Regions from separate parts of the Desulfoluna sp. CYM3A genome, predicted to be linked through region 1. Evidence: riboswitches for the same ligand, from Rfam matches in the RefSeq annotation. Region 1 holds a riboswitch; each other region holds the start of a gene.

The links. A riboswitch is a leader RNA that binds a small molecule or an ion and turns the genes downstream of it on or off. The one in region 1 is predicted to bind cobalamin.
Region 2: linked by a shared signal. The riboswitch ahead of ACOYW1_RS03665 (hypothetical protein) and the one ahead of ACOYW1_RS11370 (TonB-dependent receptor plug domain-containing protein) in region 1 are both predicted to bind cobalamin.
Region 3: linked by a shared signal. The riboswitch ahead of ACOYW1_RS22695 (TonB-dependent receptor) and the one ahead of ACOYW1_RS11370 (TonB-dependent receptor plug domain-containing protein) in region 1 are both predicted to bind cobalamin.

The regions. Positions count from the first base shown of each region.
Region 1 covers NZ_CP186556.1:2,194,683-2,202,597, forward strand. The annotation lists gene ACOYW1_RS11355 (cobaltochelatase subunit CobN) at 1-716, shown strand, start outside; partial or broken gene ACOYW1_RS11360 (cobaltochelatase subunit CobN) at 758-3,926, shown strand; gene ACOYW1_RS11365 (sirohydrochlorin cobaltochelatase) at 4,024-4,344, shown strand; cobalamin riboswitch at 4,552-4,757, shown strand; gene ACOYW1_RS11370 (TonB-dependent receptor plug domain-containing protein) at 5,054-7,015, shown strand; gene ACOYW1_RS11375 (MotA/TolQ/ExbB proton channel family protein) at 7,623-7,915, shown strand, end outside.
Region 2 covers NZ_CP186556.1:688,256-696,170, forward strand. The annotation lists gene ACOYW1_RS03640 (LytS/YhcK type 5TM receptor domain-containing protein) at 138-1,070, shown strand; gene ACOYW1_RS03645 (sensor histidine kinase) at 1,089-1,523, shown strand; gene ACOYW1_RS03650 (hypothetical protein) at 1,585-1,917, shown strand; gene ACOYW1_RS03655 (carbon starvation CstA family protein) at 2,056-2,517, shown strand; gene ACOYW1_RS03660 (carbon starvation CstA family protein) at 2,409-3,476, shown strand; cobalamin riboswitch at 3,608-3,815, shown strand; cobalamin riboswitch at 4,064-4,300, shown strand; gene ACOYW1_RS03665 (hypothetical protein) at 4,488-4,754, shown strand; gene ACOYW1_RS03670 (sirohydrochlorin cobaltochelatase) at 4,811-5,380, shown strand; gene ACOYW1_RS03675 (sirohydrochlorin cobaltochelatase) at 5,266-5,784, shown strand; gene ACOYW1_RS03680 (FecCD family ABC transporter permease) at 6,040-7,119, shown strand; gene ACOYW1_RS03685 (ABC transporter ATP-binding protein) at 7,122-7,915, shown strand, end outside.
Region 3 covers NZ_CP186556.1:4,475,431-4,483,345, forward strand. The annotation lists gene ACOYW1_RS22670 (eCIS core domain-containing protein) at 1-402, opposite strand, end outside; gene ACOYW1_RS22675 (class I SAM-dependent methyltransferase) at 726-1,241, opposite strand; gene ACOYW1_RS22680 (hypothetical protein) at 1,190-1,375, opposite strand; gene ACOYW1_RS22685 (MBL fold metallo-hydrolase) at 1,419-2,216, opposite strand; gene ACOYW1_RS22690 (hypothetical protein) at 2,529-2,816, opposite strand; cobalamin riboswitch at 3,104-3,307, shown strand; gene ACOYW1_RS22695 (TonB-dependent receptor) at 3,575-5,674, shown strand; gene ACOYW1_RS22700 (ABC transporter substrate-binding protein) at 6,269-7,063, shown strand; gene ACOYW1_RS22705 (hypothetical protein) at 7,109-7,495, shown strand; gene ACOYW1_RS22710 (carbohydrate ABC transporter permease) at 7,488-7,915, shown strand, end outside.

The sequences.
Region 1 (7,915 bases):
GAGTATTTGTCACCACATGTCTGGCCTGTCTGTTTTTTGCCGTGTCCGTCCACGCAACAACGGTTTCCCTTGTCATCAGCGAATCGGACACCGGGGTGGTGAGCCGGGGGCTTTCCGGGCTCAGCGACACCGAGGACATCGAGGCCCGTTACTTCACCCACGCCGAACTCCATGCCTCTGAAAAGGCTCGCACCTTCCTTCGCTCATCGGACGTGATTCTGGTGGATGTGATGCACCGGGAGCTTCCCGCCTACCTGGACACCCATGTGGACTTTTCAGAAAAGAGTGTGTTTGCCCTGCGGGGCTCCCGGGACACCGAGGGGCTCAAGAAAAAAGGGTACCGCTTTGATGACAAGATCCGGGGGTGGTATTCGGTGCTCACCGAGGCCAATGTTGCCTCCATGGTCCGGTGCGCCGTGGCTGTGGCCCTGGATCGTCCCGAGGGGTGCGCAGGTGAGCCGGTGCGCATTGAAAGCGGCATCTACCACCCCGATGCACCGGAGCTCTTCGGTTCCTGGGAGGCGTACCGCAACTGGTACCACCCGGTTTCCGGCGCACCCTGGATCGGGGTCACCTTTTACACCCCGTCTGTCCTGCGGGGAGCCCACGGCTCGGCAGCAGCCATTATAAAGCGCCTGGAAAAGGAGGGCTTTAACGTGTTGCCCTGTTTCGGGCGGGAGAAGGTTCTCTTTGACCGGTTTCTCCTGGACGAATAATCACCAAAAGGACCACATGAGACCTTGTCCTTGCCTTTTCCATGAAGTTCTACTCGGCCCTTTCCGAGCCCACCAAAAACGGGTTGCGGGATCTGGATGTGCCCGTGATCAATGCCGTCACACTTTACTCCACAAAAATCAACGCATGGCGAAAGGACCCTGTGGGAATCCCTGTGACCGATCTGATGTGGGCGGTGGGAAACCCCGAGATTTCGGGCCTTATCGAGCCGACGCCCCTGGAAGGCAAGGTGAAAGTCCAGGGGCCGAAAAAAGGAAAACCTCTGTTTGCAACCGTGCCCATCGAGGAGAACATGGATCGGCTCATGCCCCGCCTCAAGCGGTGGATCGCCCTGCAGCGAAAGCCCAACGCTGAAAAAAAGCTGGCCCTTCTCTACTACAACCACAGCCAGGGGAAACAGAACATCGGGGCCAGTTATCTGAACGTTTTCCGATCCATCGAAACTCTCATCGCCCGTTTCCGGCAGGAGGGGTACCGGATGGGGGCTGACGCAGATCTTTCCGAGGCCGCCATCAAGGAGATGATTCTGCGCACCGGCCGCAACATCGGCTCCTGGGCCCCCGGAGAGCTGGATAAACTGCTGGCAGCCGGAAAGGTGGTGCGGATTCCGGTGGCCACCTACACGGGCTGGTTTCGAACGCTTCCCAAGGCCTTTCAGGACGCGGTGATTAAGCAATGGGGCCCTCCGGAGTCTTCCACCATCATGGTCAAAGACGGGCAGTTCATCCTTCCGGTGGTGATGAGCGGGAATCTGGTGATGATGCCCGAGCCCTCCAGGGGCTGGGGGGACGACCCCATGAAGCTCTACCACGACCCCAGCGTCTGGCCCCATCACCAGTACATTGCTGCCTATCTCTGGATCCAGAACGGATTTAAAGCCGACGCCATGATCCACCTGGGCACCCACGCCACCTACGAATGGCTTCCGGGAAAGCAGGCCGGGCTCTCCCCGTCCTGCCCGCCGGAGGTGATGGTGGGGGACCTTCCCAATGTCTATCCCTACATTGTCGATGACGTGGGCGAAGGGATTCAGGCCAAGCGGCGTGGCCGCGGGGTAATCATCGATCACATGACGCCCCTGTTTCAGAAAGCTGGCCTCCACAGCGATTACGCCACCTTGTATGAGCTCATCAACCGGCTCACCCGGGGGCAGGCCGTGGGCAGCGCCACCGTGCCTGCCATTTTAGAGGAGATCAGGGCCCTCTCCGTCAAGACCGGGTTCCACGGAGAGCTCTCCCTTTCCAGCTACGACGAGGAGGAGATTGAGACCCTGGAGCACGCCATCCTGGAGCTGAAAGAGACCCTCATGCCCCATGGACTCCATACTTTCGGTATCTCGCCGTCGGACCAGGAGGCCGAGGATTTTTCCGCGCTGGCGGCGGAACTCCGGCCCGGCCTGGATACCAAGGCCATGGCCCGGGGGATCCGGAACTCCGGTAATCTGGAGCTGGAACGCACGGTGCGGGCCCTGTCCGGCCGGTTTGTTCCGGCGGGGGAGGGGAACGACCCCATTCGAAACCCTTTGTCGGTTCCTACGGGCAAAAATTTCTACGGTATTTCGTCCTGTAAGATTCCCACCAGGGAGGCCTGGAAGCTTGGGGCCAAAGCCGGCGAAGAGATTCTTCAGCGGCAACTCCGTGAAAAAGGGGAGTACCCGGAAAAGGTGGCCGTGGTTCTCTGGGCCACGGAGACCCTTCGAAACGAGGGCATCAACGAGGGCACTGTTTTGTGGCTCATGGGTGTGGAGCCGGTGTGGGACGCCTCCGGGCGCGTTTCCGGGACGCGGGTGGTGCCCGGTGCCATGCTGGGGCGACCGCGCATTGACGTGCTTATCAACCCTTCAGGGCTCTACCGGGATCTGTTTCCCGAAAAGATGACGCTTCTGGACAAGGCCGTTCAGCAGGCCATCGCAGCCAACGATGTGGAGAATTTCCTGGCAAAGCATAGCGCACGGACCCGAAGTGCGCTGGAAGAGCAGGGCATTTCCCCTGAACGGGCCGAGACCCTTTCCCGGGTCCGCATTTTTACGGGCAAACCCGGGAGCTACGGTAACGGTGTGTCGGAAATGACGGGCATGAGCGGATTCTGGGAGTCCGATCAGGAGATCGCCGATGTGTGGAAGCGACGCATGGGGTTTGCTTTCGGCCAGGACCTCTGGGGCGAGGAGGCTGGGGTTCTTGACGAAGAACCTTAAAAACGTTTCTGCAACGGTCCACAGCAGCTCGTCTGCCCTGTACGGCACCATGGACAACGACGATGTCTTTCAGTACCTGGGTGGCCTCTCCCTTGCCGTGGAAAAAGAGACGGGCACCCGCCCCGACGTTGTGATGACCCGCCAGGATCGCCCGGACGCCGTCACCGTGGAGGGCATCGACAAAACCATCGGCCGGGAGCTCAGGAGTCGCTACATCAATCCCAAATGGATTGCGGCCATGAAAAAAGAGGATTACGCCGGGGCACGTGAGATGGCCCATTTTGTGGAGTATATGTGGGGCTGGCAGGTAACGGTTCCCCATGCCGTCAAAGAGACCTCCTGGCAGCAGACCTACGACGTCTATGTGAATGACAGCCTGGGCCTGGACCTGAAAACGTTTTTCAACAAGGCCAACCCCTGGGCCTATCAATCCCTTACGGCCCGCATGCTTGAGTCCGTGAGGAAAGGGTACTGGGCCCCGGACGAATCCGTGACGAAGAACCTGGCCAAAGAATACGCCGTGGGCGTCATTGAAAAGGGCGTGGCCTGCTGCGACCACACCTGCAACAACCCCTTATTGAATCAGATGGTGGTGACCCTTATCTCCATGCCCGGCATGCTCTCCCCGGAGATGGTGGAAAAATTCACCCTGGCCATGGAAGAGGCCGTGGGAACGACCCTTGAAAATCAGCGAGCCAAACAAAAAGCGGTCCACGACAAGGTCCTGGCGGCCGCAAAGCCCCATGCAAATGCGCCCGTTGAAAAAGCCGACGCCTCTCAGGTATCCGATCCTGCAACTCCGTCAGAAGCCGAAACCCTTGAGGTGACAGAAACCGGCAGCGGCGACCGAAAGGTCCAGGGGTACAAGATGGAAAAAATCGAGACCAGGGAAGAGACCACAAAACTCTCCTCATCCGGGGTGATGTGGTATGCGGCAATTTTTCTCCTGGGCTTTATCGGGTTGTTTGCATGGGGCATGACCAAAGCCAATGCATAACCCGGATATTTCCTGGAAACCATGCAACCGCAAACCGCCTCCAACACGAAGCCACCCTGTTTATCGGCCACGGCACCGATCACCCGGCCTGGACGCGATGCTGAAAAGCACCTACGGCCCCAGTGCCTTTACGGGGGTGGTGGAGGGCTTTCCCGAGGCTGCGGATATCGTAAATACTGTTAAAGCAGACAGTTTTATACGGGTGAAGATCGTTCCGCTGATGCTGGTGGCCGGGGTGCATTACCTGGAAGACCTGGCTGGCGACGATGAAGACTCCTGGAAAAACCTCTTTGCAACAGAAGGCATTGAAGCCACCTTCATCGAGCGGGGTATCGGGTACATGCCGGAGATTGTGCGGCTCTTTGTCCGGCACCTGGAAGAGGCTATGGACATGGTCCTTGAAGCGGAAACGGTGTGAGGCCTTTCTATTGACGTGGTGAGTCAAGCCGCAGGATCTGTTTTTTTATTGTTATGCATTTTTATTTTTACTGTAACATAAAACCGTTACACTCTTAACTGCAGGCATGAGCAAAAGGAAAAAACGGCGCCCCTTGTTCACGCACAGAGGGGGTGACAAAAAAGATAAGAAAGTGTTTGACACACGTCGAATATCTTGTGTAGATAAACATACAAATTGATCTCTGGTGCACGCTTCTTTTTTAACAAAAGAGATGCTGCTTAAAAGGGAACCCCGTGAGAATCGGGGACGGGCCCGCCGCTGTAACCGGGGACGAACTTCGTATATACGCCACTGCTCATGATCTGAGCGGGAAGGCGCGAGGGTTCGGACGATCCGGAAGTCAGAAGACCTGCCAGGGTGAATTCACCTGCTTATGCTTTTTGTAAAGTACAATCAGGTGAGGGGTTTCGTTCTCGCGGTAGGAACTGGAGACCTGATCAGACGACATGGGAAAAACGGCCCCATGCCCCCTTTTTATTGTAGGCTGCATGGGGCTTTTTTTGTTTGGGCGAAACGCCCGAGGTGTCTCTCTTCTCTCCTTATACCCAGCCCCCTTGAATGGAAGCCCCCCGCAACTCGAAACAGCAGTGGTTCAGGTGGTCGTTCTGCATGGAGGATCGCCGCCTCCGGTGCAAAACGAAGTCTGATGCTTGTGGAAGGAAAAGTAATGAGAAAAAGTCTGATGATCGGTGCTGTCGCCGCCTGGGTGGCGGCCAGCTCCCCGGCCTGGGCAACCGACGCTGCCCTGGATGAATATGTGGTGACCGCGTCGCGAGCCAAAGAGAGCATTACGGAAGTGGCGGCGGCTGTGACGGTGATTGACTCGGAAACAATCGAGAACTCCTCGGCAAGAAACTTGGGAGAGCTGCTTGTGGAAAAGGGCGGCGTTCAAATACGCGAGTATCCCGGAGCTCTGACGACTGTGAAGATCCGTGGGTTCAGCACAGACACCCATGGAAACGACCTGATGGGTAATGTGCTTATCCTCATTGATGGTCGCCGTGCAGGGACCGGCAACGCGGCCAAACTGATCACAAAAAATGTTGAACGAGTGGAAATTATCAAGGGGCCTGCAGCCGTTCAGTACGGTTCGGCGGCCATGGGTGGCGTTGTAAACGTTATTACCAAAAAAGGGACCGGGAAGCCCACCGTTTCAGCTTACGCAAAGACCGGATCTTATGACTACAACGAATTTGGAACTGACGTGTCGGGAACCGCTGGCAAAATCGATTTCTCTGCGTCTGTATCCCATTCCGAAGAAGGCGATTACGAAACAGGCAGCGGCAAGGAATACTTGAACACGGGTAATGATGGAATCCTTCGTGCCAGCCTGAACACAGGGTATGAGTTTTCTCCCGGACACCGCATCGGATTGACGTATACGCTCTTTGATGGCGACGACATCGGCAACCCCGGCAGTATCGACGCCAACGACCTGGACAACACAAAAGATTCGGAAAACAGCTCCTACGACGTTACTTATGACGGGAAAAACAGCACATCGTCACTGGCATGGATGCTTCGATACTTCGGCGGAACGGACAAAGACACGTGGAATGACCCTTCAGATAGCAATGCCTCGGGGTGGGATGACGGCATTCCCAGTGTGCATGAAACAGACAGCAAGGGCGCTCAGGCCCAAGTTTCATACGATGGTCAGCGATTCGGGCTTACCACCGGCGTGGATTGGGTGGATTATGATGTGACCAACGAGCCCAGTGCACCGAATAACACAGCATTTGACAACACAGCCGGATTTGCCCTGGGAAAGGTTAAACTTCTTGACCAGAAATTAATTCTCATCGGTGGGGCTCGGTATGATCACTACTCCGTAGATATTTCCGGAGATCAAGGCAGCGATAAATCCGATGATGACCTGAACCCAAGCCTGGGCGTTGTCTACAACCTCTCCAAGCAGGTCAAGCTCAGGGCATCCGTTGCCGACGCCTTTCGCATGCCCTCTGCAGAACAGCTGGCCGCTGATTTTACGTCTTACGGGACTCATTATGTCGGCAACCCGGATTTGAACCCGGAGAAAAGCCGAACCTATGAAGCGGGAGTGGATATTACCCGTGGTAGCTTAAAAACAGGCCTCACCGTTTTTACCACCGAATATGATGATAAAATCGTGACGGACAAACAGCATGGATTTACTACCTACAAAAACCTGGATGAAGCAACCATCAGTGGCGTTGAAGGCGAATTTTCCTACACATTCTCCGACATCTTCGGGGGCTGGGAACTCAGGCCCTACGCCACGCTGACACATCTTTTCAAATACGAGGATGCAGAGACCGACAAAGACCTCAAGTATACATCGGATCTCGACATTTCCGCAGGCATCGCCCTGACCGATCTGGATGGGTTCTCTTCGGATCTCAGCGTCTCATACCTGAGCAGCCAGGATGTGGTTAAGTACAACCCAGACTGGTCAACATCCGATGTGACGCTTCCTTCGGTCACCGTGACCAATTTCACCATCACCAAACGCGTGCTGACCACGGACAAGTTAGGGAGCCTGTCCCTGCGCGGTGAAGTCAAAAACCTGTTTGATGAAGATGCGGCCTATGTTCTGGGATACCCCATCCCGGGCCGCCGATTTTTTGCCGGGGTAACCTGGTCCTACTAATCCGGGTTGTCCCCACGACCCGGGCTGGGACCGGTTTCCCCGCTCACCAATTTTCGCCGGACCTGTGACACCGGCGGAAAATCAGGGGGGCATCGTCGCCCCCTTGAAAACCCCTTGAAGGCCGTGCCCGGCGCATCAGGGCAGGCCGCCCCCGTTTTTCCCGTCTTTGGCTGTATGATTGGGCAGCTGCTAAGAGGGCGGGAGATCCTCCTTGCGGAGGGCGGTTCGGTTCTTTTTGAACCGAATGCAAAGGAAAGGGCCGGAAAAGGGGTGTTGCTCCGCCCGTTGACTCGGAGCATCATGTATCTCCTGATCTGTGGTTGGAATCAGGGGCAGGGGAGGGACAACGGCGTCCCTCCCCCCTCCCATGATATCCGGCTGGATTCGGAGATTTTTTGTTGATGGGATCATCTCGCATTGCCGGATGATCTGTGCTATATATCGCAGCGATCATGGCAATTGATCCCTTGTTATCACAGCGCCTTGCTGAAATGATTTTGTTTCTGCGAGGCTTTGGTGTTTTCATTCCGAGACAGGTACAGGCAACATGATTCACTTATTGAAAAGCGGCGGCCTGCTGATGCTTCCGCTGGTTTTATGTTCTTTTGTGTCACTGACCCTTATCATTGAGCGATCCATCTTCTGGCTCCGCATCAGGCGGGATAAGGACCGAGAGCTGGTCTATCGGGTCCTGGACCTTGCCGAGCAGGGGCTCTGGGACGAGATCCGCCTGGCTGCACGGGGCTCCCGCAACTTCATTATCCGTATCCTGATCAACGGCATCCTGCATCGCGATTACTCCATGGCCATGGCCATGGAATCGGCGGCATCGGATGAGCTGCGCAAGATGAGGCGTTTCATGGGCGTGTTGGAAACCATCATCACTGTGGCTCCCTTGCT
Region 2 (7,915 bases), 1.5 Mb from region 1:
GGGGCTGATACCGAGAACCGTCTGAATTGTTCCGGCGTATGTTTAAAACGATGATCTAAGACCTGTTTGTTAAACTTTTCAAAGGCTTGACTCTCGGCGGGGCCGTCGGAGGCTTTTTTAAAGGAGAATACCCGAACGTGGATGTATCCATCACCCATCTGTTGATCACCCTCATAGAGCACCTGGGCCTCACCGTGGCCGCGGCCTTTCTCATTTTGAACATGGGGGCGGCGGGCAAGACCTTTCTGGGGAAGCACCCCTGGGTGGAGAAGGCTGTGCTGACCTGCTTTTTCGGCCTGTTTGCCATTCTGGGCAACTACGGGTTCGATCCGGTCCACGACGCCTTTGCCAACCTAAGGGCCATGGCCGTGGTGACGGGCGGGCTTTTCGGCGGCCCCTGGGTGGGGCTTGGGGCCGGTGTTATTGCAGGCGGGCATCGCTTCCTTATTGATATCGGCGGGTTTACTTCGGCACCTTGTGCCACGGCCACGCTTTTGGAAGGTGTGGCCGCAGGGCTTTTGGCCGGGTGGTACGGCTCGCGGGTGATGAACTGGAAGGTGGCCTTTGGTCTGGGGGTGGCCGGAGAGTCCATGCACATGGGGCTGGTGCTGTTGTTTGCCAAGCCTTTTTCCGAGGCCGTGGACCTGGTGCGGCTCATTGCCGTGCCCATGATTTTAGTCAACTCTGTTGGGGCGGCCTTTTTTGTGGAGCTGATCAAGGGGCTCTTTCGGGAACGTGAGCGGCGGGAATCCCGCCAGGTGCAGCAGATCCTGGAGATCGCCAACCTCACCGTGGGGTATCTGCGCGCAGGGCTTGGGCGAACAGCAAAAAGACGGCTGAGATCATTTTCCGACAGGTGGACGTGGCGGCTGTTGCCATCACGGACACCACCCATGTGCTGGCCCACATGGGGGTTGGGGCGGATCACCACATTGCCGGTGAACCCATCCGCACCGCCGCCACCGGCATGGTTCTGGACGACGGGCTGCCCCTGTTCCGGCACACGAAGCGGGAGATCGCCTGCCCCCACCATGGCTGCCCCTTCCATCACGGCATCATCGTTCCTTTAAAGAAGGGGGAGGACCATCGTGGGGACCCTGAAATTTTACGGTACCCGGGAAAAACCTCTGGACAAGGTCCATTTTCAGACCGCCCGGGGGCTTGCCGTGCTGTTCTCCACCCAGTTGGAGCTGGAAGACATCCAGATCCAGGCCCGGATGCTGGCCTATGCGGAGATCCGGCGGCTCCAGGCCCAGATCAACCCCCATTTTCTCTTCAACTCCCTTAACACCATCGCCAGCTTCTGCCGGACCCGGCCAGACCGGGCCCGGGAGCTGATCCTGGACTTGTCCAGCTACATGCGCCGGAACCTTGACCAGAGCAAGGGCTACATCACCGTCCAGGAGGAGCTGGAGCAGGTGGAGGCGTACCTGGCCATTGAGCAGGCCCGCTTCGGCGACCGCGTCTCCTATCGGGGCTTATGTGAGGAGAAGGTGACAACTGGCCGATCCCCGCCCTGGTGATCCAGCCCGTGGTGGAAAATGCCGTCAAGCACCAGGATGGCCCAAGGAAAAGGGGGGCACGGTGACTGTTTCCATTGACTGTGATGCAACGCTTCTCACGGTGCGGGTAACCGACGATGGCGTGGGAATGTCCGAGGAGACCGTGGGCCGTCTGTATAATCCCGAGGAGCTGGCCGCGGCCGGTGAGGGCATCGGGGTGCGGAACACCATTCCACAGGCTCCGACGAATCTACGGCCCCTCCTGCCGCATGGTCATCGAGAGCACCCAGGGCCAGGGCACGGAGGTCTCCTTTTCCATCCCCCGAAACCACCCTCCAGCCCGTCCCTGACCTCCCTTTTTGAAAGCTCTCTGGCCGCCCCTTTGGGCGGCCATGTTGTTTCGGCACCCTCCTGATGCATTCCATCCCCGAAAAACGACATGGGCCGTTTCGAGCGTGGCGTATCCCCTTTTTATTCCGCTACAACAGCAGGTGTGAAAGAGGAACCGCCCCACGGGCGATCAATGCGTTTTGTCATGGAGGTCATTTAGATTATGCTTACTTTTTTTGCGTGCGTCGCTGCACTGATTCTCGGGTACTTTACCTACGGTACCTTTGTTGAAAAAACCTTCGGGCCGGACAGCTCCCGAAGGACCCCTGCCTACGAGCTTGAGGACGGGGTGGACTACATGCCCCTTCCCAAGTGGAAGGTGTTGTTTATTCAGGTCCTGGACATTGCCGGGATCGGCCCCATTTTCGGCCCCATCCTGGGGGCACTCTACGGTCCGGTGGCCCTGGTCTGGATTGTCATTGGCTCTGTTTTTACGGGGCAGTCCAGCTTTCCGGCATGCTCTCCATGCGGAACCGTGGGGGCAGCATCCCCGAGGTGGTGGGCGACTTCCTCGGCATGCCCGCACGACAGGCCATGCGGGTATTCTCCGTGGTGCTCCTCATGCTGGTGGGCGTTATTTTCGTTCTGGCCCCGGCCAAGCTTCTCACCGGGCTCACCGGCGTGAACACCCAGATTTTTATCTTTGCCATCTTCGGCTACTACTTTCTTGCCACCATCCTTCCCATCGACAAGGTCATCGGAAAGATCTATCCCCTGCTGGGCGCCCTGCTGCTCATCACCACTGTTGCCACTGTGGTGGCCCTGATGTTCGGTGGCTATGAGATCCTGCCCAACCTGGATGACCGCCAGCACGCCATCCTGCGAACAAGCCCATCTGGCCCCTGCTGCTTCATTACCCTTTCCTGCGGTGCCATCAGCGGCTTCCACTCCACCCAGTCTCCCTTGATGGCCCGGTGCGTCAAAAACGAAAAGGACGGCCGCGCTGTCTTCTACGGCGCCATGATCCTGGAAGGCATCATCGCCCTGATCTGGGCCACCGTGGGGCTCTCTTTCCGGTTGCCGGAAGCCCTGAACGCCGTGATTGCTGCTGGGACTCCTTCAGCCGTTGTCTCTGAGGTTTCCAATGTCCTTCTTGGGCCTGTGGGTGGCTTTCTGGCGGTTATCGGGGTTATCGTTCTGCCCATCACCAGCGGGGACACCGCTTTCCGAAGCACCCGCCTGATCCTGGCTGAGTCCTTTAAGGTGAGCCAGTCCCAGACCGCCAAGCGGCTCATGATCGCCGTGCCCCTGTTTGCCCTGGGCTTTGTCATCTCCACCCAGAACTTCGGGATCATCTGGCGCTACTTCGGGTTCTCCAACCAGGCCCTGGCCACTCTGGTTCTCTGGTCCGCCGCTGTGTTCCTTGCCAAGGAGATGAAGAACTACTGGATCGCCTGCCTGCCGGCGACCTTTATGACCTCTGTGGTGGTCACCTTTATCCTTCAGGCCAAGATCGGCTTCGGGCTCTCCATCGGAACCTCCACCGTCATCGGTGTGGGTACCGCCGTGGTACTTCTGTGTCTCTTCGTCTTCAAGTTCTCCGGCGTACGGGCAGCGAAACGTGCCGACGGGCTTGCTGAATAAGCACTGCCCGTGAAGGAATTTTCCGTCATGTTCCCTGTCCGGTGCCATCGTTCGGAATTTTGCGGTAGGCCGTCGGGCAGGGATGGGGCACGGGCCTTAGATTGGCTTGACAACCGGAAAAGTGTGGCTTAGGATCACATCCTATGCTTGGTGCAGCTAATGCTTAATAGGGAACTCCGTGAGAATCGGAGACGGGCCCGCCGCTGTAACCGGGGACGTCCTTCGCAACAACGCCACTTTCTTGATGCGTCCGAAGTGATCGGGTCGAACAATGAGGGGAAGGCGCGAAGGTACGGATGATCCGGAAGTCAGAAGACCTGCCATGCGCTATATGATGTCCCGTTGTCTGATGTTTTCGTCATATCTCCACCGTGGTGAGAGAGGCGGCCTGAAACAACAAAAGCCGCCTGAACACGGGGATTGAATCATATAGAAGTGGCGCACTGCCGTGGTAAAGGGTGCGCCCGACTTTGAGGATTGAATACGGAATCCCCATGCTTGCATACGATTGCAGGCATGGGGATTTTCTTGTTTGGAAGACCCGAAAATCTGTCCCCGTCACGGCGGCCGATTTTCGTGTGAGTACGTGACCGGGTCCCCGCAAGGGGTCTTGCATACACGCAGGAAGGGAATCCCGTGAAAATCGGGAACGGTCCCGCCGCTGTAACCGGGAACCGTACCAGGCACGGATCGGGGTATATGCCTCTTATCCATAAGCCACTGCCCGCTGCTGGCCCTCCTTTTCAGGCCGGCGGCAATCAGGGCGGGAAGGTGAGCCGTTCGGAAGGCCCGGGAGTCAGAAGACCTGCAGCAGGGTGAAGAAGACGTGATGCTTTGGGTGCGGCATGCCGCATCACAAAACACCCCTGCGGAGAACAGGGGAACCGCGTGATGAAAAGGGCGAAGCAAACAGGGAACAGCCCTTTTTCGGAGATGGTCGGACCGGAGGGGCTGTGCAAGGAGTCAGCCGGGCTCCGGTCCTTTGTAAATGATCAGTTTATAAAGGAGCCGATGATGAAAAAAGGCATGATTCTTTGTGTGCAGGGGCAGCTACCCGAAGGCGTTGCCCCGGATGACCTGCTTAAGGGCGGCCATCTGTCCTTTGACGTGGACAAGGTGGCCGTGGTCTCTCCCCTGGACGGAGAAGGAGACATCCATTGGGCATGGTGGCGCATGATATCCAAGGGGTTTACCTCGATTCAGTGCCGTATGGCCGGGTATGAAAAGGGGCGTATTGCTTTAAAAGGAGGCAGCGTTCCCATCTGGTCCATCGGTTGAATGCCTGGGTATCATATTTAATAAATACACCTGTTACGTACGGAGATTTAAAAACGATGAAAAAGACGACCCTTCTGCTTTTGATTGTATCACTGCTGTCCTTTCTGGGTGTAAATCCCGCCACGGCAGCCATCAAAAAAGAGGCGGTGGACGCCGTGGTTATTGCAAGCTTCGGCACCAGCTACCCCGAAGCCCTTCAGGCCATCCTCACCATCGACAAAGAGATGAGAAAAGAGTTCCCCAAGGCGGAGATCAAGCACGCCTTTACCTCCAACATCATCCGGGGCATCTGGCACGACCGCGCCGATGACGCCGCCTGGAAAAAAGCCAACCCCAACGTTCCTGCGTGGCTGTATGACGTCAAAGGCCCCCTGGCAACCTTCGGTGCCCTTCAGGAAGAGGGCAAAAAGCGCGTGGTGGTACAGACCACCCACGTCTACGCCGGGGAAGAGTACCTTGATCTCAAGGCCTATGTGGACGCAATTGCAGGCATCGACACCCTCCGTGCCAAGTGGAAGCCCTTCTCCTACATGACCATCGACCGATCCGCCTGGGCAAAGCCGGGTTGCACCCCGAGTACCGCAATGACATTGAAACCGCCGCCAAGACCATGGCCGCGGATGTGAAAAAGGCCAAAAAGATGGGCGCTGTCCTGGTCTACATGGGCCACGGCAACGAGGTGTTCCCCACCAGCGCGTACATTGAATTCCAGAAGACCATGAATGCCATGTACCCTGAGGTCACCACCCTGGTGGGGACCGTGGAGGGCTACCCCGGCCTCGATGACGTCACCACCGCCCTGAAGCACATCAAGGCCAAGAAGGTCTTCATGAAGCCCTTTATGGTGGTTGCCGGTGACCATGCCAGAAACGACATGGCCGGCGACGAAGACGACGCATGGAAGACCGTTATGGAGAAGATGCGTATCAAGGTGACCTGCGAACTCAAAGGCCTGGGCGAGAACCCCGAGTGGGCCAAGCTCTACGCAAAGCATGCCGTGGACGCGGTAACGGTTCACACCGGCAAGTAGTTTTTTATGGTTTGGTTGCCTCCGACCCTGCCGGAGGCTAAACTTTTAATCCGCCTTCGCCCAAGGGCTACGGCGCGACATGAAAGTTTAACAAACAGGTTTTAAAAACCCTTTTTGGGTGAGTTTTGCTTTAAAGGCGGATGTGATTTGACCCGAGGAACGAGGGGCAAAACGCATCCGCAACCTGCTTTCAAGGTGGCACACCTTGCCGCCGGAGGTTTTCGCTGAACCCAAACGTCATTCGAAAGGCCCCCTATGACCATCGCCACGGAGTCCATGAGGAAAACAAAACCCTCCCTTGCCCTGATGAAAGGCTCGGCAGGGTTGGTGTGCTTGTGCGCGCTCCTTTTCTGCGCGGTGCTGCTTTCGGCCCGCATGGGGTTTGTGGCGTTTTCTTTTAAGGACGTCCTTGGGGCCCTCTGGAACGGGATCACCGGCACGGACGGGGCCACGGCAGCGGCTGAAACAGCCCGGGTCATGGTCTGGGAGGTAAGGCTCCCCCGCATCCTCACGGCGGCAGCCGCAGGGGCCGGGCTGGCCGTGGCAGGGGCCGTCTACCAGAACATTCTGCTGAATCCCCTGGCCGACCCTTATACCCTGGGCGTCTCTTCCGGTGCCGCCTTTGGCGCGGCCGTAGCCCTTCTCTTCGGCATGGGCAAGACCCTCTTGTCCGTTCCCCTCTTTGCCTTCGGCGGCGCCATCCTCACCCTGTTTATCGTCATCGCCATGGCCTCACCGTCGGGGCGGCTGCTTCGGTGTGGCATCGACTCTTCCAACCTCATCTTATCGGGCATCATGGTGTCGGCCATCCTCTCGGCGGGTTTGAGCTTCATGAAATACCTGGCCGACGAGCAGGTGTCCGTCATCATCTTCTGGCTCATGGGCAGTTTTGCCGCGGCCACCTGGCGTGATGCCGCTGTGCTTTCCGGTGTTTCCGGGGCCGGGTTTCTTCTCTTTCTCTTCTACGCCCGGGACCTGAACCTTCTGGCCCTGGGCGAAAAAAGCGCCCGAAGCCTGGGGGTGGATACCTCCAAGACGGTCCTTATCCTCCTGGTGGCCGCGTCCCTTGTGGCGGCGGTCTGCGTGGCGGTCTCCGGCATTATCGGTTTTGTTGGGCTTCTGGTGCCCCATATGGTGCGGTTTGTCACCGGGCCGGATGCCCGGAAGCTTCTTCCCGCAACCCTTATCATTGGGGCGGTTCTCCTGCTTTTTGCCGACACCGTGACCCGTGCGGTGCTACCATATGAAGTGCCCATCGGGGTGCTCACGGCCCTCATCGGCGGGCCGGTGTTCTGCGTGATCTTTCGAAAGAGCCGCATGGGAGGGGGGGCATAAGTATGACGGACAGCGAGCTCCACATGGAGGGGATTTCGTTTAAGCGCGGCAGGCGAGAGGTGCTTAAAGGCGTTGACGCTCATTTTGAGAGGGGCGTGTTCCACGCCATCCTAGGGCCCAACGGGGTGGGAAAGAGCACCCTGGTGGAAATTTTGAGCGGACAGATGGACCCCGATGCCGGGACCACCTCTCTTTTCGGGACCCCGGTCCGCAAGCTGTCGGCCCGCAAGGTGGCCCGGCAGGTGGCAGTGGTGTCCCAGAGCCATGAAGTACGTTTTGCCTTTTCCGTGCGGGAGGTAGTGATGATGGGCAGGCACCCCCACATCGACCGGTTCAGCTCTCCGTCGGAACACGATTTCAAGCTGGCGGACGAGGCCATGGCCGTGGCCGATATCCGTCACCTGGCCGACCGCCCCGTCACCGAGGTGAGCGGGGGAGAGCGCCAGAGGACCCTTTTTGCCCGGGCCCTGGCCCAGGATACGCCTGTGCTGATCCTGGACGAGGCCACCAGCAACCTGGACATGAAACACACCTTGAGCCTTCTTTCCGTGGTGCGGGAGAAGGTGAAACAGGAAAACCGATGCGTTGTGGGGGTGTTTCAGGATATCAACACCGCCGCGCTCTTCTGCGACCGGTTCCATTTTTTGAAAGAGGGGCGCATGGCCGTGTCCGGCTCCGTGGAGGAGACCCTCACCCCCGAGACCCTCTGGGAGGTGTTCGGGGTCAGGGCTCGGGTCATGACAGACGAGGTGACCCGGAGCCGTCAGGTGCTCTTTGATGCGGGAGGGTTCCATGG
Region 3 (7,915 bases), 2.3 Mb from region 1:
TCGCTGCCTTGCAAAGACAATATCATTGCCAAAAGTATATGCCTCGGCATTCAGACGCTCGGCAGACAAGGCGGCCTTGTGGTCGGCGTGGACCCGGACACGGGAAAAATCCCGGCCCAGGGAGGATTCGAAACGCGCCCTGGTTTTTTCGGGCAAGGGTTTTCCGCCGCCATGGGGAATGGGGGTGAGCGCTTCGGTGCCTTTCCCCCGAAAAAGCCAGGGGGTGCCAGGGGCAGGCCGCCCGGTGATGGCCACGGAAGGCTCTGTGCTGCCCTCGCAGGCCTTGCACGCCACCTCGTCGGCGATGCGGTGGGCTTCCCCTTCACACGCGTCGCCGGGGGCACTCACCCTCAGCCCGGCCTGTACGGAAGCATGGGTGCCCTGCCGCGCCAGTCTCTCCACAGAGAATTCCACCACGCACGGGCCCGCTGCAAGGCGATGTTCGGACCGCCGTACAGGGAGGGCCCGGCATGTGGCCGATGTGGCACCCCGGCACCCGTAACCGTTGCCGTACGCTCCTCCGCTGCCCTGGATTTTCCCGCCGACACACGCATGGCACGTCTCCCTTCACCCGAAAGGCACAAGCCTGTTTGTCAGAATTGTCTCAGCCCGCCCTTGGCGTTGAGAGTGCCTCAACGCCACCGTCAGCAAGTATTCCCTTGGAATCTGTATATTTTTCAGTGTGAAGCAAGTCCCAATTGAAAAACGGCACAGAATGCGCGCCCTTACCCCTTGTTCGTTGCAGTCAGCACAAACAAGGCGCTTTGCCTTCCCACATCAGGATGGATGTTCCGAAGCATGTCGCACTCGGAAATGGAAAACCCTTTCAACTCTTCGGTCAGTTCTTCCCGAGAATAAAAATGAAAGAGTTTACCGGTGCCGTCGTCAAAGGTATGTGGCTCGATTTCCGTCCATTCGTGCCTCGGGTAGGATTCGTCCTCCACGTCCAGCACGCTGGCGAAGAGTACCCCGCCCTGTTTCAACACCCTCTTTGCCTTGACGAGTAAGTCTACCCGTTCTTTTAACGTTAAGCAATGAAGGACATTGAGCATCACCACCACGTCAAAGGAGCCGTCGGGCACGTCCTCGGGAATGGAATCGTGCCTCATGAATCGGCATCGTCCGTTCGTCCGCGCGTTGCCCAGGGCCACGGCTTTTTCTACGGCCCGTAACGAGATATCAACCCCTGTTACCCGAAGCCCCTCTTCGGCCATGAGGTAGGCAGTTGCCGACCTGAACATTCGAAGTCCAGCACCGATGTCGCCGGAAAGTCACTTAGAAACTGCTGGAGCATGTGCCAGAGCGGCTCGTAGACAGGGGACGGTTCGGTGCCTTTGTAATCGGTATCCCAGGGGCTGGGGGCTGTTGTTTCCATGATTCTTCCTTACTGTCTTTGCAGGGTAATTAGGTCTGGGCGCTCATGGGGCCAGGGGCTTTTCATCATGGGAAAACCACACGGCCACGTGGGGGTACATCCGATGAAACCCGCGAATCGCATTTGCCGATTCCCGAACGGCCTGCTGCCCTTCTTTCCCGCCATCGGAGTTCATGAACACCCCCTGGGTCATGCCCCAGGCCGAGAGTTCCGCATCCCCCACGACAAGGATGGGGAACGGTTCCGCATTGATCAGGTAGGCAAGATGGTCCGTTGTGTGGCCCGGTGTGGACAGCGCCCAGAAAGAGCCGTCCCCGAACAGGTCCACCGCATGATCAAACGGAGGAATCGCCGGAGCTGGATCGGTATCAATAAGAGAGATATCCCCCTTTCCTTTCAGGTGACTCCCCGTCATCAGGCGGTAGTGCGCCGAATTCTCCTTCTTTCCATAGCATATATTGCACCAGGGAGACAGGGCCGGTATCCCGGCGGTATGGTCCGGGTGCATGTGAGTCAAAAAGAGGTGGGTAGGATGGATATTGTTTTTTCGAAGCTGGGACTCTAAGTCCTCATCTTTTTGCTGGGTGTAGCGGGCCCTGTTGCCCTCGAGAAAATCGATGACAAAGGGCGACAAATTCCCAAAAGGGGGATTTTCGTAAAACGACCTGTCAAACCCGCTGTCGATGAGGATATCGCCCTTCTCCGGGTGATGAAAGTAAAACACCATCACCGCGTGGGAGACGGTCTTCGATGTGTCCACACCCGCCGGGATACTCTCCGCCTGGGTGTAAGGTGCCAGGGGGGAGGTAATCGTCCCTGTGTTCAATGCCCTGAATGCCATGGGCCTTGATGCCTGAAAAACCTCATCCCAGCTGTGATATCTTTTCCCCTATATTGCCTTGCCTGCGTTCATGGCTTCCTCCTGTGTGCCGTTTGGTTGTGTCTTGGTTTCCGGCCCTTTGCCTTGCAAAAGGGCTGTGCCCGCCTTATTTGGAAATCAAGTTCCGTGCCGAACATCACATCCCCCCCGTTTTGAGCAAGTTACGTCCGGCAGCCGCACACAAAGGATCGCATGCGGCGTCACACGGGGTCATATGTGGTCCTATGCCTGCAACGTGACGTATATGGCACCCAGAAAGCATGCTTTGGAAACTCAGGCATAGGAGACAACGTCGTAGTCAATCTGCTGTTCGTCAAACCACCGCTTGATGGCCGTAAACCCCCGGAAGCCACTTTTTAAAATCTCCAGAATGTTGCCGGGGCAGATGGCCTTGTCCGCATAGAGCCAGTACTCGTAATCCCAGTCCCCGAACATGCCGACTGCCGAAGGGCCTGTGTCGCAGCCCTGCACCACCAGCTTGTCTCCCTTGAAAAAAGCCTCGATGGTTGTGCTCTCGCCTTTTTCACCCACGTACCTGTAAACCGTTACCCTCTCATCCATAATCGATTCCTTAATTTCTTTTGCCTTATGGTTCGATGTCCCAGCCCGGGGGCACCCGACCTGAAACCATGCCGAACACCCACGCGCAAGAGTATCTACCGTTCCCCCGCTATTTCCCTATGAAACGGATCACGCCGCAAGAGACGTGGGGTGAAAGGCCCCATGGCTATTCATACCTTTAAAGTCAAAAGTTACGTCACAAGGTACCCAGGGCACAGGAAACCCGACATTAATTTCTTACCGAGAAGGTGCAACTTGTTGTTGACAAAAGCGGAAAATGAGTGATAGCAAACCTCATTCACACAGATGTCCTTAATCGGACTTAATAGGGAAGACGGTGTAAATCCGTCACGGTCCCGCCGCTGTAATCGGGGACGAAAAACGCAGGCACGACACCCCTGGTGCGTGTTCATGTCACTGGCTTTGCCGGGAAGGCGCGTTGAGTAGATCGATCCGGAAGTCAGAAGACCTGTCTGTGATGTGACATACCCATGTTTTTTGCGAGCGACGAAAAACGTGGGAGAGCCCCCTTAGGCGGGGCGACCCGGGGATCAAGTTTGAACGGGTGCAGTCCCTGGCTTTTGTATGGAAGCTGGGGATTTTTTGTATCCGGACCTGCCCATGAGCCACCGGGACCCTTGCCTGCCCCCCGGCATGCACGTTCCGCGGCCATGGATGCCCCTGCCCGGGTATCGTGTTAAAAAAATCCCTGTTGAAGCAATGGAAGCAATTCCACTTGAGATGCAGCAGGTGAGACAGTGAATTACGCAATACGAAGATGTGCAGTCCTGGCCCTGGCCCTTTGCGCCCTGGGCGGTTCAACCGCCTCGGCAGAAACCACGGAAACGCCCTCCATGGAAGGAATCGTCGTCACGGCCACGCGGGTGGCGGAGGACCGGATGGAGGTACCCGTCACCGTTTCTGTGGTCACCCGTGAACAGATCGACCGCATGGGGGCCACCACCCTCGAACAGGCCCTCAAAACCGTTCCCGGCCTCCAGATGGGGATCCAGGGCAACGCCTACCCCCACATTGAGGTCCGGGGCTCCCGGGACACCAAGGACCTGGCCGTTCTCATCAACGGCATCCCCTTCCGCCAGGTCAATGGCTCCGCCGACCTGACCATGATTCCTTTGAACATTGTGGAACGCATCGAGTTTGCCAAAGGCCCCTCCTCCTCCATCTGGGGCCGGGGCGCCGTGGCCGGAACCTTGAACATCATCACCGTCCCGCAGGATACCTCCAAAGCCTCCACCACCCTGGTGGCCCGGGGCGGAAGCTTTGACACCTACGGGGCAGACACCCGGGTGCTCAGGCCCACCGACAAAGGGTATGTGATGGTCAGCGGCGGCGGAACCACCAGCAACGGCTACCAGGACGGTGTCGGAAGAGATGCACAGAACGCCATGGTCACAAGTCACCATGAGTTCTCGGACACCTTTGCCGTGGACGTCCAGGCCCTCTTGTCCAATGTCAACGCGGACAGGGGCTCCACCATCCCCATTGTGGACGGAAAACCCATGGCAGGGGTCACCCGGGAAGAGAACCACGCCATCGACGGCGCGTGCTACGACGGAAGGTATCAGTCCGTCACCATCTCCCCCACCCTCTCCCTCTCCGAGAACGTGAAGATCACCAACGACCTGACCTTCACCCAATTCGACAGCTATGCCACCGGGGGCACCACGGTAACGGCAAGCCAGAGCAACAAGGGCTGGTGGGTCAGCGATTCCGAGCAGACCGCCTTTCACAACGACCTGCGCATGACCCTGGACCACACCGGCGAGACCGTGGACAACACTTTCCTTGTGGGCACCTATGTGGAGATCGCCTCCCAGGACAAGGACGCCCCCGGCTACTCCTGGAGCAGCATGCCCAAATACGGCCCCCCCAACTGGGACACCCCCTTGACCAACGTGGGCAACCCGGCCACGGGCAACCCTACCGGCACCACGGTCAAAAGCGAGTTTGAACAGACCGTCTACAGCGCCTACGCCCAGGACACCCTGGCCATCGGAGACGTCTCCCTCATGGCGGGCATCCGCTACGATCACTTCCACGAAGAGCTCACCACCTCCAATAAAGACGTGGAAGCCGACCAGAGCGACTCGGCCTTCAGCCCCCGTGTGGGCGCCACCTGGAACGCCTTCCGGGTGGGCTCGGTCCAGACGGCCTTCTTTGCCACCTATGCCGAGGGCTTTCGCACCCAGTTTCCCAAGCTCAGCACCAAAAACAACAAAACCCTTCCCCAGATCCTGGACCCGGAAGAGACCAAAAGCTACGAAGCAGGGGTCAAGTTCTCCTCGGGCAACACACTTTTTGCTCAGGTGAGCTGCTTCCGCACCGAGAAAAAAGGACCCCGCTCCTTCCGCACCTCCACCGATGATTTTCTCTTTACCAACACCCGCACCGAGGTGGACGGCGTGGAAGCGGAGATCTCCTGCCGCATCACCGACGCTGTCAGCGCCTGGGGCCACTACGCCTACCACGACGCCCGCTACGAAGAGTTCACCGATACCTCGGGCAACTCCTTTGAAGGCAACCGGGTGCGCATGTCCCCCGAGCACATGGCAGGCATCGGCGCCAACCTGGCCACGGACTTTTTCAACTGGAACGTCTCGGCCAACTACGTGGGCGAACGCAACCTGCGGGACAACACCACCGGCAACCTCCACACCCTGGATGACTACATCACGGTCAACACCGCCGTCACCGTGCCCGTGAAGAACCTCTCCTTCCAGGTGGCTGTCCACAACCTCTTCGACGAGTACTACATCGCCGACGATTTTTCGTCCAAAGACGCCGGCTACCCCGGAGAGCCCCGGAGCGTCACCGTCAGCCTGAGGGCTGATTTTTAAAGCGAGGTGAGCCACAAACTTCGTAGCAACCGGATACGTTCTTTCGTTCCCAGGCTCCGCCTGGGAATGATGCTCGGAGGCTCCGCCACAACGGTTGAAATCGCTTCACACTGGCAAAGCAAAGGTAGGGTGCGCTTGCGCACCACCGAAGAATCGCAACGGTCATGCCCCCTGTTAAGATGCCCGCCAAACTGTATAGACGCGGCAAAAGATGTGGTTTTTCGAATAAATGGTGCGCAAGCACACCCTACAGGATGTCACAAAACGAACTGTAAACGTGACTCTGCCAATCTGTGGTCGATTGGGCTGAATCGTTGCAACGTTTTCCACGGATCACTGGCAAAGCAAAGGTAGGGTGCGCTTGCGCACCACCGAAGAATCGCAACGGTCATGCCCCCTGTTAAGATGCCCGCCAAACTGTATAGACGCGGCAAAAGATGTGGTTTTTCGAATAAATGGTGCGCAAGCACACCCTACAGGATGTCACAAAACGAACTGTAAACGTGACTCTGCCAATCTGTGGTCGATTGGGCTGAATCGTTGCAACGTTTTCCACGGATCACCGTGACCTGACCAATTCCAAGGAGCCGGGCCATGCCCATTAAAAAAGTACTCATGCTGCTGTGCCTGCTGGCCCTTTTGTCAGGATGCCGCCCGGCCCCGGACGGAACCGTCACCCTGGTCTGGGCCACCAACAGCCACCCGTCCCGGGTTGACGCGGCCCGGTGGTTTGAAAAGCAGCACCCGGGGGTCCGCGTGGAGATCATGCCCATGGGCGATGCCAGGCAGTTTTTCCTGAAATGCCTCTACGGAGACGCCCCGGATGTCATCACCTTTTTCTCCGCCGACACCTTCCAGGCCTTTGCGGAAAACGGGCTTTTGCGTCCCCTGTCCGGGCCATCCAGACACGCCTGGCCTTACTACGACGCCCTTCAGGCTTACTGTTTCAAAGGCCACACCGACGAGCTCGTCGCCCTTCCCCAGGTGGCCTATCCCTATGTGCTCTACGTCAACCCCGAACTCGTGCCCAAGGACAAAGCCATGGCCGTGCGGACCTGGGGGGACCTCCTGACCATCATCCGAACCCTGTCCCCGGCGGTGACGGATACGGGAAAACCCGTGTTCGGCCTGGACATCCAAAACGAGTCCGTCTGGTTCACCACCTGGTACTGGCAGCGGGGCGGGCGGTTCTTTTCCGAGGAAGGGACCTCGGTGCTGGACCGGGACATCGCCCGGGACACCCTGGCCGCCATGGCGAACTGGCGACGCCTTCCCGGGGTCATTCCAAAGCCGTCGGACCGCCTCAACCTGCCCTCTTCCGGCGCCAGCCAGGGCGTCCTGGGCAGCCTCTTTCTCCAGGGCCGCGCCCTGTTCTACTGGTCCGAGTGAATCGGCGATTTTGAGGCCCAGGACCGGGTGCCCTGGCAGGTAAGAATGCTTCCCTGCGGTCCGGTCAATGATGTCACGGTGATGGGAGGCAACTCCTTCGGGGTCTCCGGGCGATCCAGCCACCCCGAACTCGCCAGGCAGTTCGTGGCCGCCTTGGGGGGTAAAGCGGCCCAAAAGCGACACCTTGCCCACCGGATCTACCTGCCCGCTCGCAAGGAGATCCCCGTTCCCCCATCCCTTTCCGTATTAAAAGACCAGGCTCAAAAGGCCCGGTGCCCGGAGCACAGCGCCCTGCTCAACGAAGGCCTGGTCAAAGAGATCTTCAAGCAGGCCCTGGAAGCCCACAGACTGGGCGTGGCCGATGCCCAAAAGGCGGCGGACATGATGGCCTCGGCCCTTGAGGCCGGAGCCGTGGAGGTGGCCTGTGACTGATCGCCGCGGCCTTGTCTTTGTGGCCCCCCTGCTCACCGGGGTCTTTTTCCTCGTTCTCATCCCCGGGGCGGCCTGCGCCGTGCTCTCCCTTTTCAGGTGGTCCTTGACCTCCCCGCCGAGCTTTGTGGGCCTTGAAAACTACCGCACCCTGCTGGGCCTGACCGGCGGCGCGCCCGATCCCCTCTTTCTCCAGGCCGCCACCAACACCCTCATCCTTTCCATGGCGGTGCCCCTTCAGGTGGCGGGCAGTTTTGCCCTGGCCCTTTTTTTGCGCGGGACAACCCCGTGGCACCGCCTGCTGCGCCTGGTGGTCTTTTTGCCCACCCTGGTGAGCCCGGTGGCCCTGTACATCATGTGGCGCTCCATCTTTTTTGCGGACATGGGGCTGTTGAATCGGTTGCTGGGCCTTGTGGGCGTATC